DNA from 2 places in the Exiguobacterium sp. s64 genome. Region 2 is predicted to be linked to the other one. Evidence: riboswitches for the same ligand, from Rfam matches in the RefSeq annotation. Region 2 holds a riboswitch; the other holds the start of a gene.
What was found. A riboswitch is a leader RNA that binds a small molecule or an ion and turns the genes downstream of it on or off. The one in region 2 is predicted to bind S-adenosylmethionine.

Region 1 (4,495 bases), on a different contig from region 2:
TCATCTTGATTGCGTTGCTCGTCATTACTTTTCAAATGGACTCCATTGAACGGAAAGGCGTCTACTTTACCTTTTCGGAAAGCATCGTCTTAATCATTTTCTTATTCTTCGATTTCGAGACGGCACTGTTCGTCAATCAAATCGGGCTAATCGTCTTTCAATTCGTCAACTTAAAACCGCGTGTCGCGCTTCGGCGCTTCCGCTTCACGTATCCGTGGAACGCCATCACATCATTTTTGGAAATCGCAATCCCAGCCAGCGTGTACTTGGCACTCGGCGGTGTGACTGGTCTTGGCTTCTATTCCCAAGACTCGTTTCTGCCGCTTGCCGGCTTGATTGTGGCCATCATCTTAAACACGGTCGTACAAAAGTATCAAGTCGGTTGGTGGTTCCGTGTCGATATCCCGGTCCGCGACTTTCTAAACATCGCGTTTTACACGTATATCGTCAGTCTCGTCTTCATTTTAGCAGCCTCGCTCTTCCGTGAGACGAACTTGCTTGTCGTCAGCAGTATCGCCGCCGCACTCACCTTCTTTATTAAGCGGCTCATCATCCAGAAAGGTCGGCAAGACGCCTTCAAATCGTTGATTGAACAATATGATGAGGCAAAAGAAGCCGTGTCGTTGTCGCAAAGCGAGGCGCAAGCCATCGAGGTGTTCCTCAGTCAATGTGAACGACTCAACGAGTACGACGAAGGGTTCGTCGAGTTCAAACTGTTCGACCGCACACTTTACTTTGATTTAAAGACGCGCCAGCCGATCGATCGCCACGTCGTCTTTGATTTACTCGATGCAACCTATCCGAACGAAGCCACGGTCGAGTATGAGATGCGCTTTGAATGGGACGCCCCGTTATCGAACGAGTTCGATGAAGACTATCATAGCTTCATCTCGGTCCGTTCCGAGGAAATCGAAGGCATCCGCACGTGGCTCGTCATGACCGGCGAGCACGTCTATGGCTATCCGCCCATCATTCAACGCGAAATCGTCAAACTGCTCAAATCGTTCAATCGAACGATCAGCCGCTGCCATGAACGCGACCGCCTCTATACCGAGAGCCGGACGGACAGTTTGACACTCCTTGCCAATGCCCGGGCTTTTTATGAATACGGGATTCAGCAAATTTCGGACGGGTCGATGTATCCGATTTCCGTCGCGATGCTCGATATCGACTTTTTCAAAAAAATTAACGACACGTACGGACACCAAGTCGGAGACAGCGTACTCCAAGAGTTCGGCCGCCGCATCCGGCAAGTGCTCCGCACCGATGATTTCGCAGCCCGTTATGGCGGGGAGGAGTTCATCTTGCTGTTGAACCGGTGCGATGTCGAAGCAGCCGTCGAGATTGCCGAGCGCATCCGTCAACAGATCGAGACGAAACCGTTCCACGTCGACGGAATCGACATCCCCGTGACAGCCTCGATCGGGGTTGATACGATTCAAGCGTTCGGGGACAAACGTCTCGACGATACGATTCGCAACGCCGACCGGGCACTTTACGTCGGCGGAAAGTATGCCGGACGCAACCGCGTCGCCCATTATAATTTCTTGACGTCCTGATTCGCCCCCACGTTCATCACGTGGGGGTTTGCTGTTGACAAGCAGATTTGAAACAGGTACGTTAGGGAACGTGTCTTATAACTAAATATCACAACTTTTTTATCAAGAGAGACTGAGGGACTGGCCCGTCGACGTCTCGGCAGCGGGTAACCTGTGCCAAATCCAGCGAGCAGTCTGCTCGAAAGATGAAAAAAGTGTTTTCTTGTAGAGAGAGCCTTTTTTCAGAAGGCTCTCTTTTTATTTTATGAATGAGGTGAATCGATTGGAACAACCGACAGCTAACAAATGGGCACTATTGCCTTTGCTCGTCTTCCTCGTCTTCTTTATCGGGGCAGGCATCTACTATAACGACTTTTATAAATTCCCGGTCCTGATCGCGGCGTTGATCGCGGTCATCGTCGCGGCGATGATGACGAAAGGCAGCGTCACTCAGACGGTCGAGCGTGTCGCCCAAGGTGCGGGGAACCCCGGCATTTTAATCATGGTCTTCATCTTCTTGCTCGCCGGAGCGTTCTCGAGTGTCGCCGAAGCAATCGGCGCAATCGACGCGACCGTCAATGCGGCGCTGACATTTTTACCGTCCTCGCTTCTACTGAGCGGTTTATTCGTCATCGCGGCTTTCATCTCGATGGCGATGGGAACGTCGACGGGCACGATTGCCGCCCTCGCCCCGATCGCGCTCGGTATCCACGAAGAAAGTGGCGTCAATATCGCCATCGCGGCGGCTGCCGTCGTCGGTGGTGCCATGTTCGGGGACAACTTGTCGTTCATCTCGGACACGACAATCGCTGCCGTCCGGACCCAGCGTACCAATATGCGTGACAAATTCCGAACCAACTTTTGGATTGTCCTCCCGGCCGCCCTTATCACAATCGTCCTCTTATCGGTGTTATCGAGTGGAGAATCGACTGTCGATGCAGCCGCGTTCGAATGGTATAAACTCATTCCATACCTCGCCGTCATCGCTCTCGCCTTGACCGGGTTGAACGTCATTCTCGTTTTGCTTGGCGGGATCGCCTTGACCGGCATCATCGGTTTGATCGATGGGAGTTTGGCTGTCACTTCATACGTCACGGCTATGGCAGACGGGATGATGGGTATGGCCGAGATTTCGCTCTTGACGCTCCTCATGGGCGGACTCGTCGGACTCATCTCACATAACGGCGGGCTCACTTACTTGCGTGACGCGCTCACGTCGCGGATTCAAAAACGTGCCGGTGCCGAATGGAGCATCGCCGGGCTCGTCAGCGCGACCAACGTCGCGACGGCGAACAACACGATCTCGATTCTTGTGGCCGGTCCGCTCGCCGCCAATATCGCCGATACGTATGACATCGAGCGAAAGAAATCAGCGAGTGTGCTCGACATCTTCTCGTGTGGCGTCCAAGGCCTGTTGCCTTATGGGGCACAGTTGCTCATCGCCGCCGAATTGACGAATACGGCGTCACCAGCGCTCGTCCCGTATATGTTCTATCCATTCCTGCTCTTCATTTGCGGAGGGCTGGCCATCGTCTTTAACTTCCCGCGTTTCAAAAAGCGCGCCTAACCAAAACGACCCTTTGAAGCACTAGCTTCGAAGGGTCGTTTGACGTTTCGTTTCACGTTCACGTTGAAGTTGTTCGTTGCGTTTTTTGAAGGCGCGCCGCTTGAGCAATTCCTCGAGACCACGGCTGATCGCCCAAAGGATAAACAGTAACAGTCCAAGCATCGATAAGCGGAACGGACTTTGAATAAACTCTTCCCACTGGTCACCAATGACCGAAAAAATCAAGACGACAAGCAGTTTCCCGAACCCCGCCGCCATGATGAATGTCCGAAGCGGCATTTGAATGAGGGCGAGTAAGTATGTGATCAAACTGACCGGGATGAACGGGAGCGAATATAAAAACCCAAGCGAGATCGGGCTCATATGGTTGATGCGTTCCAGCCAATATACCCCTTGTTTATGTTTTTCGAGCCACCGTGTCATCGGTTTACGGAATACGTAACGGACGGCTGTAAAGACAAGAATCGTCCCTAGTAAACTACCGACCCAAGACAATAACGTCCCGAGCAAGAACCCATACGTGGCCGCGTTCGCCGAAATGATGAGGACGAGCGGAAGAAATGGAAAGATCGCCTCAAGGAACGGCGCCCCTAGTCCCGCCCATGGGCCTCCCGGAAGCTCTTGCAGCCATTCAATCAGTTGGATAATCCATTGTTGGAGTGATGTGAGCATATCAGTTTCCACCTTCGACTTTCATTAATACCTTTTACCCGATTTCGCTCAGGAAGACGCATCCCCCTGCACGCCAGTAAAAAAAATAAAAAGTATTTGCGAAATTTCGCTGTGATATCTATCATATAATATGGACTTGTGGTTGCAGGCAAGTCCGCTCGTCGAACGACACAACCCAACGTTCGTTTTCCTGCAAAAAACTGAACACAGGGGAGTAATAACATGGAAACAAAACCAATGCGGGTCTTGCTGTACTATAAGTACGTCAACATCGAAGACCCAGAAACGCTCACACAAGAGCACCTCAAGTATTGTAAGGACCTTGGCATCAAAGGACGGATCTTGATTTCTTCCGAAGGAATCAACGGAACGTGCTCTGGGACTTGGGAACAGACCGAGCAATACATGAACGACTTGAAAGCGAACCCGCTTTTCAGCGATATCGAGTTCAAAATCGATGAAGTCGAAGAGCATGCGTTCAAAAAAATCTTTGTCCGTCATAAGAAAGAGCTTGTGACGTGGCGCTTTGATGGTGAGTTCGACGTTCCTAAACAGCACGGTGCGTACCTCGAACCGGCAGAATGGAAAGAGATGATGAATCGCGACGATGTCGTCATCCTCGATGTTCGTAACAACTACGAGTACGATCTTGGTCACTTTAAAAATGCGATCAAAATCGACGTAGAGGCTTCTCGTTACATGCCAGATTGGCTCGAAG
Region 2 (18,118 bases):
TTCGTCGGGGCGATGTACCTTTACATCAAAGGGCGCAACCATTACATCGCGCTCATCCCGGGGACGTTCATGTTGTACGCCGTCTGGTTCTACATTTTGACGGCACCGATCGGCTTCAAGATGGATGGGGTCATCCCGTACGTCATCGCCACGATCGGGACGATCACGCTGCTCGTCTTGTTCCACATACGCGCCAAAGCGATGCGGGCACAAAATATGGAATGTGACGTTCCAGTGAAGGAAGTCGCATAATCCACAGACATGGGTCGCTTCGGCCCATGTTTTTGTTTACAACAAAATCGGGAAATGACCATACTAGAGGAATAGATTTGAAAGGTGGGACCTGAATGGATCAAGAGAAGCTAAAAGACATGCTCCATGCCGACACGCTCGGGGAAGAGATTGCGAGCGCCATCACCCATGGCCTCGGGGTCATCTTCAGCATCGTCGCGCTCGTACTGCTTATCATGACGGCAACGGAGACGGGAAGCACAGGTAACGTCATCGCCGTGAGCGTGTTCGGGGTATCGATGATTTTACTGTACCTGTTCTCGACACTCATGCATGCGATTCCGCATCCCCGGGCGAAACGCGTGCTCCAAGTGTTCGACCATGCGGGGATTTACTTACTCATTGCGGGAAGTTATACGCCGTTCGCGCTCGTGTCGCTCAAAGGGACGCTCGGTTGGACGTTGTTCGGCATCGTCTGGGGCGTCGCCGTGCTTGGTGTCGTCTGGAAACTGTTCTCGACCGGGAAGTACATGTGGGTATCGAACGTGACGTATCTCGGCCTCGGCTGGATTTGTCTCATCGCCATCCGTCCGCTGTACGAGTCGCTCGGTCATAACGGGTTCATGTTGCTCCTCGCCGGGGGGATCGCCTATTCGGTCGGGATCGTCTTTTACATGTGGCAGAAACTGCCGTTCAACCACGCGATCTGGCATATGTTCGTCCTCGCTGGAAGTGTGCTCGTTTTCCTCAGTATTTTGCTCTATGTGGCACCAAATACAAGCCTGTAAAATAGACGTCCTCCGGGGCGTCTGTTTTTTTCTAAATCTAAGGAAATGAATCGGTGAAAACGATTACAAAATTACAGACGAATGGACGTTTGTATGTCATAATAATTTCAGACATCGTCATAGAGATAGATGGGTGTAAACGTAAGGGGGAAAATCAGATGGAAAAAGTGTTGCGCGATGGATTTATCTACATGTCTCAAAACAAAACACTCAACAGTTTGGCTAAAAAATACGGGCTTCGGTTCGGGGCTTCGCGCTTTGTGGCGGGGGAAGATTTCAAGACGTCGGTGCCGACGATTCGTGAGTTAAACGCGAAAGGATTATCGGTCACGGTCGACCACTTAGGGGAATTCATCACGACGGTCGCAGAAGCGAACGAAAACCGGGATGAAATCATTCGTGCCATCGAAATCATGGCGGAAGAGAAGCTTGACGCGTACATGTCGCTCAAGCTGACGTCGCTCGGATTCGATATCTCGGACGAGTTGATCGAAGACAACATGCGTCAAATCTTGACGACGGCGAAAGAAGTCGGTGTGTTCGTCGCCATCGATATGGAAGACGAGGCACGTTGCGAGAAGACGCTCGACTTGTTCAAGAAATTGAAAGCGGACTTTGAGGGCCTGGGGACGGTCATCCAGTCATACTTGTACCGCTCGGAAGATGACATCAATCATCTCGCGCCGCTCAAGCCGAACCTTCGTATCGTCAAAGGGGCTTATAAGGAACCGGCGACGGTCGCTTTCCCGGAGAAAGAAGACGTCGACCACAACTACTTGAAGCTCGTCAAACTCCATCTGGCGAACGGGAACTACGCCTCTATCGCAACACATGACGACCATATGATCGATGCGGTCATCGAACATGTGAAACTGAACAACATCCCACTCGACCAGTTCGAGTTCCAAATGCTGTACGGCATCCGGGTCGAGCGTCAACTCGAGCTCGTCCGTCAAGGCTACAAAGTCCGCGTCTACGTGCCATACGGCCGTGACTGGTACGGCTACTTCATGCGCCGCCTCGCAGAACGTCCGGCGAACGTCGCGTTCGTTTTAAAAGGGATGGTCAAGAAATGAGAATAGCACGAACGTCCATCGAGGGCGTTCGTGCTTTTTTGATGTGTTCGATATTATTTGATGACATCGATTCGCGTGTTTTAGGCGCATTTGTTTAAAGAAACTATGCCACGATTCAGATTTTTACTCTTCTTCATCTTTTTCAACCCAAAAATCCGGACCGATTTGATCAGACGGCCAAAAGAAAAGCTCTTGCTCGTATTCTGGGTTCACATCTTGCAAGGCGTCTGATGTAAACAGGTACTGTTTATTTTGAATGAACGCATCTCGGATAAAGTATTTCATATGATACGGACCATATCCATAGGAAGTATTCACGTCTGGCGAAGGGTTCTCTTCCATGCGAACGTACATATGTGCTTGCGCTAAAAATGTAAACATTCGCGCAAGGGCGAGATAGCCTTCGATGTTGCCGACGAAATTGACGCCTTGTTTGTTCAATTTGATTTCCATCTTGGCATCATGGTTAAAGTGAGGGTCGAACTCTAAAATGTCTTCGTCGTACTCGTCTTCATCGTCAGGGTAATGCGTCCACCGGCGCCCTGACTCATGCAGGAAAGCAGTCCGACGAAGACCCCGCAGTGCCGGGAACGGCGCGAGGAGGCTTCGGGACTGCCTGCTGAAAGCATGGGCGCCGAAAGGACGCATTATATGTAAAAGAAAGACCCAGCTGTAAACTGGGCCTGCGACAAGATTATCCGTTTACGACCGTCCCACCGTTGACGTGGATGACTTGCCCGCTGACGTACGTCGAGTCGTCACTGGCGAGATAGACGTAAGCCGGTGCGAGTTCCGCCGGTTGACCCGGACGTTTCATCTCGGCCGAGTCACCGAACGAGGCGACTTTGTCTGCCGGGAACGTCGAAGGAATGAGCGGTGTCCAAATCGGACCTGGTGCGACACCGTTGACGCGAATCTTCTTCTCGGCAAGGTTGCTCGCGAGCGCACGCGTGAACGATGTGATTGCACCTTTCGTCGACGAGTAATCGATCAACTGGTCGTTTCCTTGATACGCTGTGATGGACGTCGTATTGATAATGCTCGCGCCTTCATTCAAGTACGGAAGGGCGGCCTTCGTCAAATAGAACATGCTGAAGATGTTCGTGCGGAACGTCTGCTCGAGTTGCTCATCCGAGATGTCGAGGAGCGACTCCTGCGGATGTTGTTCGGCAGCGTTGTTGACGAGAATATCCAAGTGGCCGAACGTCTCGAGCGTCTGTTTGACGATATCTTGGCAAAAGTCCGAATCACCGATGTCTCCTTGCAACAAGAGGCAAGCCTGACCGAGTTCTTCGATCCGTTCTTTCGTCGCCTCGGCGTCCTCGAGCTCGTTTTGATCTTTATAGACGATGACCGTGTTCGCACCTTCATGGGCGAAGAAGATGGCGACCGATTTCCCGATCCCCGAGTCGCCGCCTGTGATGATGGCGACTTTATCTTTTAGTTTATCGCTTCCTTTATAGCCTTCACGCTCATAGATTGGGAACGGCTCCATCTTCGAGTCGATCCCCGGTTGATGGGCCTGCTCTTGGCCGTCCTTTTTGAACGACTCAAAATCATGTCGGTTCCCCATTGTGTTTAAGCGATTATCACTCATGAATACATTCCCCTTTCTAAAATTGACTCTTTGTGTCTATACCACAGTCACCGAAAAATGAATCGTCCTCGGTGAAATTGGAACGAATTTGAAAAATGAACGCTTGCGAATGAATTGTCATTCATTTATGATAGAAGAGTAAACACGATGGTGATTGCGATTTTTTTTACGCTTGAAATGAATCACTATTCATTCTCATTGAGGGGGGAACAATATGACGAGTCACATCGAACAATCAGCCGACCTCCGTTTGACGAGCAACATTCGTTTTGCGGTCGTCATCGGTTCAGGAGTAATGGGGGCGGGGATTGCGGCTCACTTGGCGAACGCGGGGATTCGTTCGCTCATGCTCGACATCGTACCACGTGAATTGACGGCGAAAGAAGAAGCGAAAGGGCTCACGCTCGAATCACCACAAGTACGGAACCGCATCGCTTCTGAGAACCGTCAGAAGCTATTGAAACAGAACCCGGCACCGCTCGCGACAGCGGAGCACTTGAACTTCATCGACGTGGGGAACTTAGAAGATAATCTCGAGCGCTTGAAGGAAGCGGACTGGGTCATCGAGGTCGTCGTCGAACGGCTCGACGTGAAACAACAGCTGTTCGAAAAAATTGCACCTTATATCCGTGAAGACGCGATTCTCAGCTCGAACACGTCGGGTATCTCGATCGAGGCGATGGCGAGCGTGTTGCCAGAAGGCTTGAAGACACGTTTCCTCGGGACACACTTCTTCAACCCGCCACGTTATTTGAAACTGCTCGAACTCATCCCGACGGAGCAGACGGCACGTCCGGTCATCGATTTCATGGCCCGCTTCGCGGAGGACCGTCTCGGGAAAGGCGTCGTCGAAGCGAAAGACACACCGAACTTCATCGGGAACCGCATCGGCACGTACGGACTCCTCGTCACGTTCGAAGAGATGCTCAAGCAGAACGCTTCGATCGGCGAGATGGACTCGATCACCGGACCGCTCATCGGCCGGCCAAAATCGGCGACATTCCGCACGCTCGACGTCGTCGGCATCGACACGTTCGTCCACGTCGCCGGAAACGTCTATGAGACGCTCGACGCCGGTGAAGAGAAGGATACGTTCGACGTCCCTGCTGAAATGAAGACGCTCGTCGAGAAGGGATGGATCGGTCAAAAGGCCGGACAAGGCTTCTACAAGAAAGACGGAAAAGTCATCCAGGAACTGAATCTCGAGACGTTCGAATACGAACAATTGAAAGCGATTACAGGACCGGAGCTCGACCAAATCAAATCGCTCCCAGGTTCGAAAGCGAAGCTGAAAGGCGCCATCTTGAACAAGGGACGCATCGGACAACTGCTCTGGCCGGTCACGGCGAAGACGCTCGTCTACTCGGCTCGTCTCACAGGCGAAATCAGTGATTCGATCGTCGCCATCGATGACGCGATGAAGTGGGGCTTCGGCTGGAAGTTCGGACCGTTCGAGACGTGGGATGCACTCGGTGTCGAGAAATCGGTCGCCCGCATGAAAGCGGAAGGCTATGACGTCCCGGCGTGGATCGATGAGATGCTCGCTGCCGGACACACAACGTTCTATAAGGGAGACCAGTATTACGACCTAGCGTCACAGACGTACGTTGAGAAGACCGTCAACCCGAAAGAAGTGAAACTCGCCCCGCTCGCCAAGTCGAACGGGATCGTGCTCGAGAACGGTGGGGCCCGCCTCATCGATATCGGAGACGACGTCGTCGCCCTCGAGTTCACGTCACCGAACAACGCGATCGGTGTCGACATCATGCAGATGATTGAACAGTCGATCGACCTCGTCGAGACCGACTTCAAAGGACTCGTCCTCGCCAACGATGGTAAGAACTTCTGTGTCGGTGCCAACCTCGCGATGATGCTCATGGAAGCGGAAGACGAGAACTGGTACGAGCTCGATTGGATCATCAACAAGTTCCAACAAGTCGTCCAGAAGATTCGCTACGCGGGTCGCCCGGTCGTCGTCGCACCTTACGGCATGACGCTCGGCGGCGGGACAGAAATCAGCTTGCCGGCCGCACGCATGCAGGCGGCGCTCGAGACGTATATGGGTCTCGTCGAAGTCGGCGTCGGCCTCATCCCAGGTGGGGGCGGAAACGTCAACACGTATCGTCGCCTCCTCGAGCAGACACCGAAGTCGATGCAAAACATCGAGAAAGCGGCGCAACAGACGTTTGAGAATATCGCCATGGCGAAAGTATCGAAGTCGGCCTATGACGCAAAAGCGCTCGGCTATCACCGTCCGGTCGACGGCATCTCGATGAACCGCGACCACTTGACGTTCGACGCGAAACAGACGGTGCTCGGTCTCGCTGACGGCTACACGGCACCGGTTCGTGAGAAGTTGCCGGTCGTCGGTCAAACGGGGAAAGCGACACTCGAACTTGCGGCATACGAGATGTTCTACGGTGGCTATATCTCTGAACACGATTTGAAGATCGCGAAAAAACTTGCCCACGTCATCAGCGGCGGCGATTTGGCATACGGCACGATGGTCGACGAGCAGTACTTCCTCGACATCGAGCGCGAGGCGTTCCTAAGCCTCATCGGGGAACCGAAATCGCAGCAACGGATGCAACATATGCTCGTCAAAGGCAAGCCACTTCGGAACTGACAAAAGGGGGACTTAACAGATGAGAGAAGCAGTCATCGTGGCCGGCGCACGGACGCCGGTCGGAAAAGCAAAACGCGGTTCGTTCCGAAACGTTCGCTCGGACGAACTCGCGGGTCACGCGATTAAAGCGACGCTCGAGCGGTCTGGCTACACGGGACCAATTGACGACGTCATCATGGGGTGCGCCATGCCGGAAGCGGAACAAGGGATGAACATCGCCCGTTACGCGGCCGTACGAGGTGGCTTGTCGCACGAAGTACCAGCCATCACGATCAACCGATATTGCTCGTCCGGCCTTCAAGCGATCGCCGACGCGGCAGCGAAAATCATGATCGGTCAAGCGACGGCGGTCATCGCCGGCGGTATGGAATCGATGAGCCTTGTCCCAATGGGCGGCCACGTCATCCGTCCGAATCCGACGATCATGGAGACGGCTCCGGAATACTACATGAGCATGGGTCACACGGCAGAACGTGTCGCGGCTGAATATAACATCTCGCGCGAAGACCAAGACCTGTTCGCCATCGATAGCCACCAAAAAGCGGCGGCAGCGATTGCGGGCGGCAAGTTCGAAGAAGAGATCGTCCCGGTCACGGTCGTCGAGCACGTGCTCGGCGAAGACGGGAAAGTCGCGGAACGTGAACTCGTCGTCAAACATGACGAAGGCGTCCGTGCCGACTCGACGCTCGAGGCGCTCGGTAAACTGCGCCCGGCTTTCAAAATCAAAGGCTCGGTGACGGCGGGGAACGCGTCACAAGTGTCCGATGGCGCGGCAGCCGTGCTCGTCATGGAGCGCGAAGAAGCCGAACGTCAAGGCTTGAAACCGATGGCAAAATTCCTTTCGTTCGCGGTCGGCGGTGTCCGTCCGGAAGTGATGGGAATCGGCCCGGTCGTCGCCATCCCGAAAGCACTCGAGATGGCCGGCGTGAAGTTGGAAGAAGTCGGATTGTTCGAACTGAACGAGGCGTTCGCGAGCCAATCGCTCGGCGTCATCCGTGAACTCGGCATCGACCCGTCGAAAGTGAACGTCAACGGCGGCGCGATCGCCCTCGGGCATCCGCTCGGTTGCACGGGCGCAAAACTCGCGGTCTCGATCTTGCATGAGATGAAACGACGCAATGAAAAGTATGGGGTTGTGACGATGTGCATCGGTGGCGGTATGGGTGCTGCTGGCGTCTTCGAATTACTATAAGGGGGAATTGACAATGGAACGTACAGAACATGAATTGATTAAAGGCGGTAGCTTCGTCATCGACGCACTCGACGCGGATCGTTTGTTCACACCGGAAGACTTCTCGGACGAGCACAAGATGATTGGCGACACGACGGCGAGCTTCGTCGACGACCGTGTCATGCCAGTCCTTGGACGCATCGAGAAACATGAGTTCGATCTCTCGGTCGAACTGTTGAAAGAAGCGGGCGAGCTCGGCCTCCTCGGCGCGGACGTGCCAGAAGAGTACGGCGGTTATCAGCTTGATAAGATCTCGTCATCGATCATCACGGAGCGGTTCGCCAAGGCACGTTCATTCGCCCTCAGCTACGGCGCCCACGTTGGGATCGGGACACTCCCAATCGTCTTCTTCGGAACGGAAGAGCAAAAGCATAAGTACTTGCCGAAGCTCGCGACCGGCGAATGGATCGCGGCGTACGCCCTCACAGAGCCAGGCTCAGGCTCGGACGCGCTCGGTGCGAAAGCGACGGCCGTCTTGAACGAGGCCGGCACGCACTACGTGTTGAACGGCGAGAAGCAATGGATCACGAACGCCGGTTTCGCGAACGTGTTCGTCGTCTACGCGAAAATCGATGGCGACAAGTTCAGCGCCTTCATCGTCGAGCGTGACTTCAAAGGGGTCTCGACAGGGGCCGAAGAACAGAAGATGGGCATTAAAGGCTCATCGACACGGACGCTCATCTTAGAAGACGTCGAAGTCCCAGTCGACAACCTCCTCGGAGAAATCGGCAAAGGGCACGTCATCGCCTTCAACATCTTGAACGTCGGTCGTTACAAACTTGCGGTCGGTGCGGTCGGCTCGTCGAAACGTGCGTTCGATCTCTCGGTCCAGTACGCGAACGAACGTAAACAGTTCAAGACGCCGATCAGCCAGTTCCCGCTCATCCAAGAAAAACTCGCGACGATGGCCGCGAACATCTATGCGATGGAGAGCTCGGTTTACCGGACGGGCGGTCTGTTCCAAGACAGCCTCGACGCCCTCGGCGACGACAACATGCGTGACGGTTCAAAAGTCGCCCAAGCGATCGCTGAATATGCGATTGAATGTTCATTGAACAAGGTGTTCGCCTCGGAGACGTTCGACTACGTCGTCGACGAAGCGGTCCAAATCCACGGCGGCTACGGCTTCATGACCGAATATGAAGTCGAGAACTTGTATCGTGACTCACGCATCAACCGCATCTTTGAAGGAACAAACGAGATTAACCGCTTGATCGTGCCGGGCACGCTCCTCAAGAAAGCGATGAAAGGCGACTTGCCACTCCTCGCCGAGGCACAGAAACTCCAAAAAGAGCTCATGAGCTACATGCCGCAAGAGCTCGACGGCTCACCGCTCGCACGCGAGAAGATGCTTCTGTCGAACATGAAGAAAATCAACTTGATGATCGCCGGAACGGCCGTCCAGAAATATCAGCAAGACCTTCAGAACGAGCAAGAGATCCTCGCGAAGATCGCCGACATCATCAGCGCCATCTACGCGCTTGAAGCGGCCATCGCGCGGACGGATAAAGCCATCGCCCGCACAGGCGTTGAGAAGAACGGACAGAAAGTCCGCTATACCGAAATCTTCGCCGAGCAAGTGTTCAAGCAAGTCGAACTCATGGCGAAAGAAGTGTTGTATGCGGCCGCATCGGGCGACGAGCAGCGCATGCTCTTGTCGGCGATGAAGAAGTTCAGCCGTTATCAGCCAATCAACGTCATCGGCACGAAACGCGAAGTCGCAGCGAGTCTCATCAAAGCGAACAAGTTTATCGTGTAAGCAAGCGAGAGAAAGGGTGGACCGGACGCGGTCGGCCCTTTCTTTTTGCCTTGCCGACACCGTACAATGGACAGAAGGAGGCGAAGTAGATGAGACGTAAGGCATTGTTAGAACGGATGGATGAGATTGGCCGCTCAGTCGCAGAGCATGATGGGACGCTCATGCTCCTCGCGCTCGGTTCGATCGGGCTCGAGACGGATCGGCTCGACGACTATTCCGACCTCGATTTCTTCTTGATCGTCGAGGATGGGCATAAGGCCCGCTTTATCGACAATTTGGATTGGCTCGCCGTCGAGCCGCTGGCGTACCAGTTCCAAAACACGAAAGACGGCCATAAAATCATGTATGAGGACGGCATTTACGCCGAGTTTGCCGTGTTTGAAGTCGTGGAGATGCCTGGCATCGCCTATACGCCGGGCCGTGTCGTCTGGCAGCGTGACGAAGCGCTCCACGCGTTCGCGACGCCGAACGTCGTCACAGACGTCCCTGACGCCGCGTATTGCTATGAAGAGGCGCTGACGAACCTATACGTCGGCTTGCTCCGGGAGCGACGTGGCGAGCGACTTGCGGGCTTTGAACTCATTCAAGTCGCGGCAATCAATAACGTGCTGAAGGCACATGGAGAGATGAGTGATCCGTTCAATCCGACGCGACGCGTCGAGACGAAGCATCCTGACGTGACTAGGCTCCTTGAGCAAGGGGTATTAGGCTATGGGCGTTCCGTCGAGGCGGCAGCTGCGATTCTCGGTTATATCGAGGCGCGTCATCCGGTGAACGCGTCGTTGAAGCGAGAGATTGAGCGTTTGCTTGAAGCGTGAATGGTCGATTCGGAATGTGCTACATTTATAGAAGAGGTGATGAACATGGTGACACTATATGGCTATCCGCCATGCAGTACGTGTAAAAAAGCAGAGAAGTGGTTGAAAGAGAACGGTGTCGACTATACATACGTCCATATCGTCGAGGCGACGCCGTCGAAAGACGAGTTGGCCGAGCTGTGGAAACAGTCGGGCCAGCCGCTCAAAAAGTTCTTCAATACGAGCGGGCAAGTGTATCGGAACGAAGGCATCAAAGACAAGCTACCAAACCTATCAGAAGACGAACAACTCGAGCTTCTTGCGAGCAATGGTATGCTTTTGAAGCGCCCAATCGTGACAGATGGTCAAAAATCAACTGTCGGATTTTCAGAAAAGTCGTTTACAGACGTTTGGGGCGAAGTGCTATAATACTCGTGTGAGTCTAATTCATTTGAGGGGGAAGTTAGGATGAGCAAAGTACCTGCCAATCTACGTTATTCAAAAGAGCACGAATGGGTTGAAGTGAACGGAAGCGTTGCCCGCATCGGGATCACAGATTTCGCACAAAGCGAACTAGGGGATATCGTCTTTGTCGAACTTCCTGAAGTCGGTGGCACAATCTTACTCGACGAGCCGTTCGGTTCGGTTGAATCGGTCAAGACGGTTTCGGAGCTTTATGCACCGATCTCAGGGAAAATCACAGCGGTGAACGAATCACTCGCCGATTCACCAGAACTCGTCAACGAGGCACCGTTCGAAGGCGCTTGGATGATCGAAGTCGAGTTGAACGACGCGTCAGACGTCGACAAACTCATGTCAGCCGAAGAATACGAAGCGATGATTCAAGGCTAAACAAAACCCGGTTTCTCTTCACGAGAAGCCGGGCTTTTTTGTTCATTCGAAATCGAGGCGGTAATGATCAGGCTGGATGAGCGACGTCCGGTTGAACAGGCGGTAAAAGATGATTCCGAGCGTTATCGGGATGAGTCCGAACAAGACGATGACGAGCATGACGTTCCAGAGCGCGAACCCTCCCGGCATCAAATGCAAGGCGTTGATTGGCCCGATGAGGCCCGAGACGCCGAAACCGGCACTGATCGGCGTGCCTTCGATCCGAAGGATTCCTGCGAGCGCTCCGAGGATGGCCGCATTGGCGAGTACGGGCAACATCATGATCGGACGACGGACGAAGTTCGCCATTTGAATCTTCGGTGACCCGAGGAAGTGGGCGATCGACGTTCCCGTCGCGTTCATCTGCCAGCCGGCGATGGCGAGACCGAAGCCGGCGGCGACGACCCCTAGGTTGGCGGCCCCTGCCGCGACACCAGACAGGCTGATCGCTGTAGCGATGCCGACCGTCGAGATTGGCGAGACGATGATGAGCGAGAACGCCATCGCAATCAACATGCCCATCACAATCGGCTGCAGTTCCGTCATCGTCATAATGATCGTCCCGACGTATGTTGTGATTTGTGAGATGTAAGTGAGCAGGAACGCCCCGATCCCTCCGGCGACGACGATGACCGTCATCGGTAAGACGAGCACGGTGTATGTCTTCAAGCGTGGCGACAACTGCATGACGAGGAACGTCGCGAGAGCAGCCGTCACACCGGCCGTGATGACGTCACCGATTCCGGCCATGAGGAACGCGCCTTCCTCGATGCGGATGGCGCCGCTCCCGACCTGGGTCGCGATGCCGATTGTGCCGGCCTCGAGTGCCGAGCGTCCGAACTGCATGGCGACAGCGACACCGATGATAACCGGTAAGAGACGCATCGCGATCGTCGTCGCATCTAAGATGAACTGCAAGGACGGAACATAAGGTAAGATGGCTTTCGTTAATTCACCGAGCAAAGCGCTCGGGATGAGGGCGATGAGGATGGCAAGACTGAGGCCGTTCAAGACGTTCATCAAAAACTGTTTTCCACTAAGCTTCTCTTCCGTCATTGGGGATTCACCTGTCCTTTTCTACTGGTATGCTGTTATGTACAAAAGCAATAAAGTTAATGACCATACTATGCCTCTTTCTAGCAAGCGTCAATACAAAATGTTGAAATGTTCAGAATTTTTCATTTGAGCACAACTTTTGAACCGACCGAGCCGGATTCATATACTTATGAAGAGAGGTGAATAAAATGATGACAGACGGATTCTTATATATATACGCCCCGATGTGCGGTACATGCGCCGTGGCCGAGCGGATGCTCTCGGTCGTCGAGGCAGTCGACCCCGAACTCCAGATTGAAAAGCGCGATGCCAACTTTATCCCGAACGAGCTCGAGGCGTATCAGGTCATGAGCGTCCCGGCGCTATTGAAGCTGGAGAATGGCCAAGTTCGCGATCGGTTGTACGCGTTTCAAAACGTCCAGCACGTCCTATCTTTCGTTAAATGAGATAGGACGATTAGAATAATCTGAAAATTTTAAATAATCAGTTGACACAGAAAGTTCACGAATGATATATTCATTACAACATCTTACTTGAACACAACATAGGACGAGATTTTCCCGTCATCAAGACGTTTTCGAACAACCGCTGCATGAGCTTACGCGATTTTAGGTGGACCTTCCCTTCGATTGTCCCCCAAAAAAATCAAGCGTCGGGGCACCGGTCGCGTAATTGCATGGTCCGTTCGAAGACCGAGTGATGGTTGGGTCAAAATCCCCCATATAAGGATGAATGCTCTGATCGGGCAAAAGAGGTTCATCTATGGGTTGTCCTTCAGTGACTCAAGGTACTACGTTCTGTGTCATCCTCGGATGGCACCTTTTTTTATTTTTTCGCATAAAATAGTTTGACATGAAAATAATATGTCGCTATGATAAGGCTAATCGAATACGCAACCACTCTTATCAAGAGAGGCTGAGGGACTGGCCCTATGACGCCCAGCAACCGCGGAGCAATCCGAAATGGTGCTAATTCCAGCAAGGTATTTACCTTGGAAGATGAGAGCAATCGTTGTCCGTACGATAAAGTACGCACGTTTGCTCAAACGTGCGTACTTTTTTTGTTGTCAGGAGGGAAATGGATTGATTCAATTACGCAATGTGGCCAAATGGTTCGACACGAAAAACGGTCGGGTCCAGGCGGTCGATGATGTGTCGCTTACAATCGAAAGTGGCGAAATTTTTGGAATAATCGGATATTCAGGGGCGGGGAAGTCGACGCTCATCCGCTTGCTCAACCGACTCGAGGCACCGTCAAGCGGTGAAATCGTGGTCGCCGGCAGCGAGCTGACGAAACTCACGCCTAAGGAACTGCGCGGGGTGCGTAAAAATGTCTCGATGGTGTTCCAACACTTCAACCTATTATGGTCGCGCACGGTCGCTGAGAATATTAGCTTCCCGCTCGAACTCATCGGGGTACCGGCGAGTGAGCGCAAACGCCGCGTCCAAGAGCTCGTCGAACTCGTCGGCCTCGCCGGACGGGAAGACAGCTATCCGTCACAACTATCGGGCGGCCAAAAGCAGCGAGTCGGGATCGCCCGTGCGCTCGCTACGAATCCAGAAGTGCTCCTCTGCGATGAAGCGACGAGCGCACTCGACCCGAAGACAACGGACTCGATTCTCGAACTGCTTGTCAGTATCAACAAAAAACTCGGTTTGACGATCGTCCTCATCACCCATGAGATGCACGTCATCCAAAAGATTTGTCACCGGGTCGCCGTCATGGAGGCCGGGAAGGTCGTCGAGACCGGACAAGTCGCCGACGTGTTCCAACATCCGGAACAGCCGATCACGAAAGAATTCGTCAAACAGATCGGCGCGGTCGAGGACATGTCGCTCACGTTCGAACATTTGAAAGCCCGGTATCCGAGCGGTCAAATCGTCAAGCTCAAATTCTTGAACGAGACGGCCGAACAACCTATTCTGTCGGAAGTGTTGAAGCAGCATGACATCGGCTTCAACATCATCGGCGGGAAGGTGACGCAGTCACAAGTCGGTGCCCTCGGGACATTATTCATCCAATTGATCGGAGAGCCGGCTGAAGTCGAGCGGGCCATCGCCTCAATCCGATCGCATGCAGTGGAAGTGGAGGTAGAAAGCGATGTTTCCTAATGTAGATTGGCAAGTCATGCTCGAACAGACGTGGCAGACACTTTATATGACACTCGTCGCCGGAGCCGCGACGTTCGTCATCGGTCTCGCGCTCGGGATGCTGTTATATGTCACGAACGAGCCGCTCATGATGAAGAATCGTCCGATTTATACGGTCATCAGTGCGGTCGTCAACATCTTCCGGTCGATCCCGTTCATCATTTTGATCATCTTGCTCATCCCGTTCACGTTACTCGTCGTCGGAACGATGCTCGGGTCAACGGCAGCACTGCCGGCACTCATCATCGGTGCAGCCCCGTTCTATGCGCGGATGGTCGAGCTCGCGCTTCGCGAAGTCGACCGCGGTGTCATCGAGGCGGCTGAATCGATGGGTGCGACAAAATGGCAGATCGTCTATAAAGTATTATTCCCTGAAGCGTTGCCGGCCATCGTGTCAGGCATCACGGTCACGATCGTCGCGATCGTCGGTTACACGGCGATGGCAGGGGTCGTTGGGGGCGGGGGACTCGGGAACTTGGCGTTCCTCGAAGGGTTCCAGCGTTCACAAAGTGACGTCACGTTCGTCGCGACCGTCTTAATCTTGGTTATCGTCTTCGTCATCCAGTTCATCGGCGATCGACTCGTATCAGTAATTGACAAGCGTTCCGCTTGATCTAAATAGAAAATTTGGAGGGGTTTTATAATGAAATCATGGAAAACAGTACTCGGATTGACAGCAGCTTCAGCACTAACAATTCTCGCGGCTTGCGGCGGCGGGGATTCAGAATCAGGTTCAGGCGATGACAAGACGCTCGTCGTCGGCGCCTCAAACGTCCCGCACGCTGAGATTTTAGAGCACGTCCAAGATGAGTACGAAGAGAAGGGCTATACGCTCGAAATCAAGAAGTTCCAAGACTACGTCCTCCCGAACAAAACGCTCGCAGACGGGGAGTTGGACGCGAACTACTTCCAACACGAGCCGTACCTCGAGTCGCAAATGGCTGAAAATAAAGACTACAAATTCGCTTCAGCCGGCGGCGTTCACATCGAGCCGATTGGTGTGTACTCGAAAGACTACGCATCACTCGATGAGCTTCCAGACGGCGCGGAAATCATCATGAGCTCGTCGGTCGCTGACCACGGACGAATCCTCACGATGCTCCAATCAGAAGGCTTGCTCACGCTCGCGGAAGGCAAAACAGTAGACGCGACGGTGTCAGACATCGTCGACAACCCGAAAAACTTGAAATTCAAGACAGACGTCGAAGCGGCACTTCTCCCGCAAGCGTTCAACAACGGTGAAGGGGACGCGGTCCTCATCAACACGAACTACGCGATCGATGCCGGCCTCAACCCGCTCGAAGACGCGATCGCTCTCGAAGGCGAAGATTCACCTTACGTCAACTTGATCGTCACACGTGAAGGCGACGAAGATGACGAGCGCGTCAAGGCACTCCTTGAAGTACTCACGTCAGAAGAGACACAACAGTGGATCTTGGACGAATACAAAGGTGCAGTCGTACCGGTCAAATAATAATTTCGTCAAGGCCCGGGCTATCCCGGGCCTTTTTTGTTTGGAGTAGTTTTGACGCATCAATAGAAGTACACTACATATATGTAGGAAAAGGGGGGATTCGGATGAACATACGACACATTCATCCGCTGACGCTGGGCGTCTTGTTTGGCACATTTTTTGCCCGGCTGTCGACATTTTTTGTGATGCCGTTTTTTGCGATTTATCTCGCGACGCTCGGTTTCTCGGCGAGCGTGATCGGGACGGTGTTTGCCATCTCGGCGTTATCGGGGTTATTCATGAGCTTTTTCGGGGGGACGCTATCCGACCGCTACGGGCGCAAACAGCTGATGCTGATCGGTATCGCGTTGAACGCGATGACGTTCACTGGTTTCGCGCTCGTGACAGAATTATTTTGGTTTTATATGTTCTCGGTACTTATGGGCGTGTCGCGGTCGTTCCTCGAACCGGCGTCGCGCGCGCTCATCAGCGACACGACGCAGCCGGACCAGCGCGTCATCGTCTATAACGTCCGCTACTTTTTAATCAATATCGCGGCGGCAATCGGGCCATTGCTCGCGGTCGTGTTGTCGCTCACCGGGGCAAAGAGCGCCTTCTTCGTCGTCACGGGCGTCTATGTGTTATACGGTCTCGTCATCTCGACGCTGTTCCGGAAATATCCGTTCGAGGAAGGGGACGGCGTCAAAGTCCGGCCGCGCTTGACGGAGACGTTCCGTGTGTTACAACAAGATAAGACGTTCCGCTACGTCATCATCGGGATGATTTTCGCCATCATCGGCTATAGTCAGTTCAATGCGACGTTGCCGCAGTTCATCGCGTTCCATGACGGCTTCAGTGATGGCTCACGTTTGTTCGCCTATCTGTTGACGGTCAATGCGATCACCGTCCTCGTCGTCCAATATCCGATCATGCGCTTCGGGATTCGCGTGTCGCCGATCAAGTCACTTTTTTTCGGCGTCGGGACGCTGTCGACGGGGCTCCTGCTCATCGGTTTTGCGACTGAGACGTGGGTGTTGTTCATCGCGATGGTCATCTTCACAATCGGTGAGGTGCTTATGTTCACGATGACGGACGTATTGACCGACGAATTGGCACCGGCTCACCTGCGCGGGACGTATTTCGGGGCGATGGGGTTGACAGCGCTCGGTCAGACGATCGGCCCTGTCATCGGTGGGGTGTTGCTCGATGGGTTTGATAACGCCGCGTTGCCAGTGTTTGGAAGCTTGGCCGTGTTGACGGCTTGCGGCGCCTTCTTCTTCGCCGGCGCCTTGAAAGAACGGAAAGCAAGTTTGGCCTTAATCGAGGAAAAAGTTGGATAAAGTCTTGATTTCCCGATATTCTCATTCTCAACATTTAAGTTTTATTGAGAATGAATAATAAGGTGAGTCGCTTGAAATAAAAAATTGCCTAGATTAAGATTAGAATATATCTAATCTACGCCAAAAATGGCGAGAAAACGGAAGGGGTATCCGAATGTCTAACGTACCACACATGAAAATTGATGACCTCCGCGTCTCAATCGAAGGAAAAGAGATCGTCAAAGGTCTTAATCTTGAAATTAAAGGTGGCGAAATTCACGCCATCATGGGTCCTAACGGGACGGGTAAATCTACACTCGCATCGGCACTTATGGGACATCCATTGTATGAAGTAACAGGCGGAAGCGTCGATTTGAACGGCGAAGACGTACTCGACATGGAAGTTGACGAGCGCGCGCAAGCCGGAATGTTCCTCGCGATGCAGTATCCTGCTGAAATCAGTGGTGTCACGAATGCCGATTTCTTGCGTTCAGCAATCAACTCACGCCGCGAAGAAGGACAAGAAATCTCACTCATGAAGTTCATCCGTGAACTCGATGCGAAAATGGACGTCCTCGAGATCCCTTCAGAAATGGCACACCGCTATTTGAACGAAGGCTTCTCAGGCGGAGAGAAAAAACGTAACGAGATTCTTCAAATGATGATGATTAAACCGAATATCGCCATCCTCGATGAAATTGACTCAGGTCTCGACATCGATGCGCTCAAAGTCGTCGCCAAAGGCGTCAACGAAATGCGCTCAGAAGAGTTCGGTTGCTTGATTATCACGCACTACCAACGTCTCCTCAACTATATCGAGCCAGACTTTGTTCACATCATGATGGACGGGAAAATCGTCATGTCAGGTGGCAAAGAGCTTGCACAACGACTCGAAGCTGAAGGTTACGACTGGGTGAAGCAAGATCTTGGAATGACAGTAGACACAGAAGCGTAAGGAGGCTGTACGATGACCGTACAATTTGAATTGGATGCACAAGCAGTAGCGGCACGTGCAGAGGCGCTCGGTGGACCAGCATTTATGGTCAACCGTCGCAAAGAAGCAGCAGAACTTGCGCCGACTCTCGCCTTGCCAAAAGTTGAAAAAATCAAGATTGATAAATGGGACTTCGTCTCTGGAGACGTC

Region 1: linked by a shared signal. The riboswitch ahead of KNP64_RS08930 (Na+/H+ antiporter NhaC family protein) and the one ahead of KNP64_RS11175 (methionine ABC transporter ATP-binding protein) in region 2 are both predicted to bind S-adenosylmethionine.

The regions. Positions count from the first base shown of each region.
Region 1 is NZ_JACSLH010000005.1:34,233-38,727, forward strand. It holds gene KNP64_RS08925 (GGDEF domain-containing protein) at 1-1,559, shown strand, start outside; SAM riboswitch class I at 1,656-1,751, shown strand; gene KNP64_RS08930 (Na+/H+ antiporter NhaC family protein) at 1,804-3,105, shown strand; gene KNP64_RS08935 (TVP38/TMEM64 family protein) at 3,127-3,777, opposite strand; gene trhO (oxygen-dependent tRNA uridine(34) hydroxylase TrhO) at 4,000-4,495, shown strand, end outside.
Region 2 is NZ_JACSLH010000007.1:72,171-90,288, reverse strand. It holds gene KNP64_RS11240 (carbon starvation CstA family protein) at 1-252, shown strand, start outside; gene trhA (PAQR family membrane homeostasis protein TrhA) at 348-1,019, shown strand; gene KNP64_RS11230 (proline dehydrogenase family protein) at 1,178-2,095, shown strand; gene KNP64_RS11225 (hypothetical protein) at 2,219-2,548, opposite strand; gene KNP64_RS11220 (SDR family oxidoreductase) at 2,790-3,692, opposite strand; gene KNP64_RS11215 (3-hydroxyacyl-CoA dehydrogenase/enoyl-CoA hydratase family protein) at 3,907-6,318, shown strand; gene KNP64_RS11210 (acetyl-CoA C-acetyltransferase) at 6,338-7,510, shown strand; gene KNP64_RS11205 (acyl-CoA dehydrogenase family protein) at 7,524-9,308, shown strand; gene KNP64_RS11200 (hypothetical protein) at 9,398-10,126, shown strand; gene KNP64_RS11195 (arsenate reductase family protein) at 10,172-10,534, shown strand; gene gcvH (glycine cleavage system protein GcvH) at 10,574-10,957, shown strand; gene KNP64_RS11185 (PTS sugar transporter subunit IIC) at 11,000-12,052, opposite strand; gene KNP64_RS11180 (thioredoxin family protein) at 12,244-12,498, shown strand; SAM riboswitch class I at 12,952-13,057, shown strand; gene KNP64_RS11175 (methionine ABC transporter ATP-binding protein) at 13,135-14,163, shown strand; gene KNP64_RS11170 (methionine ABC transporter permease) at 14,153-14,815, shown strand; gene KNP64_RS11165 (MetQ/NlpA family ABC transporter substrate-binding protein) at 14,846-15,676, shown strand; gene KNP64_RS11160 (MDR family MFS transporter) at 15,781-16,995, shown strand; gene sufC (Fe-S cluster assembly ATPase SufC) at 17,168-17,929, shown strand; gene sufD (Fe-S cluster assembly protein SufD) at 17,942-18,118, shown strand, end outside.